2 regions of the Halobacillus rhizosphaerae genome follow, and region 2 is predicted to be linked to the other one. Evidence: riboswitches for the same ligand, from Rfam matches in the RefSeq annotation. Region 2 holds a riboswitch; the other holds the start of a gene.
The links. Region 2 has a riboswitch for cyclic di-GMP ahead of Q7A53_RS14965 (anti-repressor SinI family protein). Riboswitches for the same ligand answer to the same signal wherever they lie in the genome.
Positions count from the first base shown of each region.

Region 1: linked by a shared signal. The riboswitch ahead of Q7A53_RS00755 (EAL domain-containing protein) and the one ahead of Q7A53_RS14965 (anti-repressor SinI family protein) in region 2 are both predicted to bind cyclic di-GMP.

Region 1 is NZ_JAUTWQ010000001.1:154,034-156,238, reverse strand. Features, by position in the region: gene Q7A53_RS00760 (PilZ domain-containing protein) at 70-576, opposite strand; gene Q7A53_RS00755 (EAL domain-containing protein) at 618-1,103, opposite strand; cyclic di-GMP riboswitch class I at 1,235-1,321, opposite strand; gene Q7A53_RS00750 (response regulator transcription factor) at 1,337-1,513, opposite strand; gene Q7A53_RS00745 (hypothetical protein) at 1,518-1,697, opposite strand.
Region 2 is NZ_JAUTWQ010000014.1:23,057-25,261, reverse strand. Features, by position in the region: gene Q7A53_RS14975 (LCP family glycopolymer transferase) at 1-447, shown strand, start outside; gene Q7A53_RS14970 (YkvS family protein) at 783-992, shown strand; cyclic di-GMP riboswitch class I at 1,079-1,182, shown strand; gene Q7A53_RS14965 (anti-repressor SinI family protein) at 1,207-1,329, shown strand; gene Q7A53_RS14960 (TcaA second domain-containing protein) at 1,448-2,205, shown strand, end outside.

The DNA of each region.
Region 1 (2,205 bases), on a different contig from region 2:
TTCGCTACCACTCTATATCCTTCAAACCTATAAACGGCTCGTGACTTTATTCATTTATCAAAAAGTTGATTATGATGAAACAGATGTAACTTTTCTCCTTTGCTGAGCTTCAAGCTTACGAAGTTCTATGATTAAATTTTCTTGTTCCTTAGAAGTTATTTCTATGAATTTAATACCATAATTTTTTGATTTTCTGCTAAGGTGCTCATCTTTCCTTACAATGTAGGCATTGAATCTGAACTCTTTACTTGCTATTTTAAAGCAGATCTCCACTTTAATTTTAAGATGGACGGGAAGGTTGTAGGGACAAATAAATTTCACTCCGGTGGTGCTAATGTCTTTAATGTTACCTTTTACAATCTTACCTATTAATTTAGTAAAATCTTCATTTTCAATAACTTTTAATATGAGAAAAGATTCCTTAGATGGGATTTCTAACCGAAAATTTCCCTTCTGCTTGGTTTTATGCTTTTTCAATAAAGAGTCTCTATCTTTTTGACTGGTTAAAGTGTTAACTTTTCTCTTTTCTTTATTAAATGATTTTTGTCCATAGACGGGGAGAACAATTAATACCATATTTAGGAATATTTCGTATATCAATATATACAGCATCATCCTCACCTCAATAATGTTTTCAATCTCTCAGGAGTTCCCAAAGCAAACCCCTGAGCAATATAAACGCCTAAATCTTTGGCGGTTTTCAACTCTTCAACTGTTTCAATTCCTTCCATTATCACTTTTATACCAAATTCCTGAGAGTAACCTAAGAGCAGTTTAACGATACTTTGCTTTCTCTTAGATTCGTTAAGACCCTTAGTTAAATATCTGTCTAGTTTCACATAATCCGGCTTCCATTCAATGATGGATTGAAGCTGGGAGTTACCTTTTCCCATATCATCAATTGCAATACCTATGCCCAGTTCTCTAACAAAGTTTAATGCTTGCATAAATACCTTTGTATCCCCATAGTCTTCCATTTCATTAATTTCGAAGATGATATTTTGACTTATTGGATAAGTTGTGACAATCTTATTTATGAATGATCGGAAATTTGGATTTAATATGGTGGAAAAAAACACATTTAAAAAACAAAAGCCCGTCATTTTCTTTTAATCCTGCCGCCCAGTAGGATTCAAGAGCTTTATGTATAGATAAGGTATCTAATTCTCCTTTCTATTTTTTTATATAAAAAAAGTGAACTCAAGTAAAATGAGATCACTTTAATTCTCATTCCTTAGGTAACCCGGCTGTCTTAACAATTATTTGCTTTAGACCCGTGGCTTTGCGTCCCTGCTTTTCAGTAGGTTTGCCATTTCTGAAATTTAAAGTATGTATTTTAGTCTTTGTAACGAAGGATCAACTCTACTTTGTTATTAACATCCAATTTACGATAGATGTTTCTTAAATGTACTTTTACTGTATGATCTGATATATGTAAAGCATGTGCAATTTCCTTATTTAAGGAGCCATTAACCAAAAGCGAAAAAATTTGTTTTTCCCTGTGAGAGAGCATTTTTTTAAAAATCTTTTTCATCTTCATGCTCTTTGGAATTGGCTAGGAAATCTTTAAGCATTCCTTGTAATCTTTGGATCCTATCAGATTCTTTGTTTTTCGAATGATAGATCATAAAATTTACGGCAGCAATTAAGTCCTTGATTTCTTGTTCATTTAATTTGAAAGATTTTATAACATCCATACTCTATCACCCAATTTCTTCTTATTTCATAATTTATATTACAACAGCTAGTAAAATATTCCTATAACCTATAGGGATTATTTTTTAACCATTTTGTGCTATATTACACTTATAATTAGCTATTTTTTTCCTTTTTCCTCTAAATTATACTTACTCTTCATATAGTTCCATACAGCAAGATAGAACTATATGCTTACGCTTAATTAAATCAATTTAGTAACGTTTTTCTCACAAGATTAGACGAGGAATTCGATAAATTTTTACAGCAAAGATAAGGCTAAGTAAATTCCTAGAACGCTAAGCTATAATAAGAACAGGCATTCTTTAACATCCTTTTTACTCCGTCCTGGAATCTCTGAAGATTATTTCTAAAGTAATTTCTCAACTATAACTCAAGATATGCAATCAAATAGAAATCAAAAAAACACTGACTCTATCAAAACAAAAGAGAGTCAGTGTTTTTAAAGTTAGCGTCCTAAAATGGATTCGCCACCTGCCCCACAGCTTA
Region 2 (2,205 bases):
GGTGGGATTACTGTCAACAATGAGATCGACTGGTACGATGAAGGCTACTATAAAAAAGGGTATCATTATAAAAAAGGCGAACTTACTTTGAATGGGGCACAAGCTATGGGGTATGTCCGCATGCGCCACCTTGATCCGAGAGGAGACTTTGGCCGTAATGAGCGCCAGCGTAAAGTCATTCAGGCGATCATTGATAAAGGTGCCAGTGTAGGGTCAGTGAACAAAATTAGTTCCGTACTGGATGTCCTTGGAAACAATGTAAAAACCAATATGGAATTCTCCGATATGAAGAACCTATTTTTAAATTACCGGTCAACACGGAAGGATGTAACCTCCTATGAAATGAGCGGTCATGCCAAAACGATTGATGGAATTTATTACCTGATCATTCCTGATGAGGAAGTCATGAAAGTTCATAATATGGTGAAAGATATGAATGAAAAATAGCAGTGGGTCTGCCGCCGTGATGGGTATTCCTGTCACGGCTTTACTATTTTAATAGAATGTAATTTTCATGTTTATTATTAAGTATATCAGGGTAGTTGTTAACACTTGTATTTTTATGTCGTATGAAGTATTATATTCTGTAAATATAATTTTATTAAAATACAAATTATATATAAAGGATGAAGTATGTGTGTACAAATGAAGAATTGAAAGAAATACTAGCTTCAATCATTAATCGTGTGGATAACGGATTAGTAGAGAATACGAATGTGGCTATTAATGAAATTATACAGCGTTTAGGATAATCATTACTTTGTAAAGGGTGGATTCTTATCATGATACAACCAGATGATCGAATTGCAAATCCAGGACAAATTGTAAGCTTTGAGAGAGATGACATGGTTTTCAGAGGAAAAGTTATTCCCAGCCAGTGTCAAAGATCTGTCATTGTGGACTTGACGATTATGGAAAATCTTGAGGATATTGATTTTGAATTCGAACGAACAGTAGTTGCCCACACAAATTATCGTATTGAAGAAGAATAATTTCAAAAAAAAGCTATACATTTCATTCATTATCCAGTAAAATAAAGATACTAATTTACAGAGTATTCTAAGTTTTTATTCCATTCCTTATTTAAAGGCAAACTTATCGAAAGGTAAGGACGCAAAACTACGGGTCTTCAACTCCTTCTTTTGTCTACATTAGTAGAGTTAAGACTGCCGAGCTGCTAAGGATGAATGATGGAGGGATCATTCATTGACAACTCAGTTGAAGAAGGAATTACTGGATGCTGAATGGGTGGATTTGGTGAAGGAAGCAAAGAAATTAGGAATGAGTAAAGAAGAGATTCGAGCATTTTTAATAAATATTAATAAGTGAACACTATTTCTGCCCACTTCTAAAGTGGGTTTTTTCTTGGCCAATTGTGAGTCATTTGTCCTGTTTCTTTGTCGAATATGGTAATATATAGTTGGAAAGTGGAAACTGGGGGGATAGAATGAAAAAGTGTGAAAAATGCGGAAATCTTATTTATCCAGATGCTGAGGAGTGTCCGTTTTGCAATGCGCCTCAGCAGACAAAGAAACAAGAAGAAAGAAAAGTAAAAAAGCAGCCGGCTGATTTTGCGAGAAACCAGGGAGACTGGATGAACGCCTCGCAACCGGATTATGATTATGATGCAGAAGAAGACTCCGAGCAGTATAAGAAACGAGATTGGAAGAGAATTTTTACGATTTTTATTACTGCCGTTTTGATTGTTGCTCTCTTAATTACTGGCTGGTTTATTCTTCAGAAGATTACTTCTCCAGCTTATACAACGAAGGCATTGGAAAAGGCTGTGAATAACAGTGATGCAGCAAAACTTACCGATTTAATTGTTTTTCCAGGTAAAGATCAAACGTTTACCAAGAATGAAGCAGAATCACTCATTGACTATTATCATGAAAACCGTGAAGCAATGGTGTCACTCGTCAGTCATATTAAGAATGGTAATCAAGCAGCATTAGAAGGTCGATATTTAACTTTGGAAAAACACGGAAAAAAATGGCTGTTTTTCCCTGATTACCACTTCGTCCTGAGTCCTGCGAGTGTGAGTGTAACAGCGAACTTACCAAACGTAGATCTGTACGTGGACGATCAGAAAGTAAGTACACTGAAAGAAAAGAAGGATTATGTACTTAAAGGGCTGATTCCAGGGAAGCATACGTTGACAGGAAGCTATAACCAGAAAGGCACTCCTCATGTTACCGACGTTGA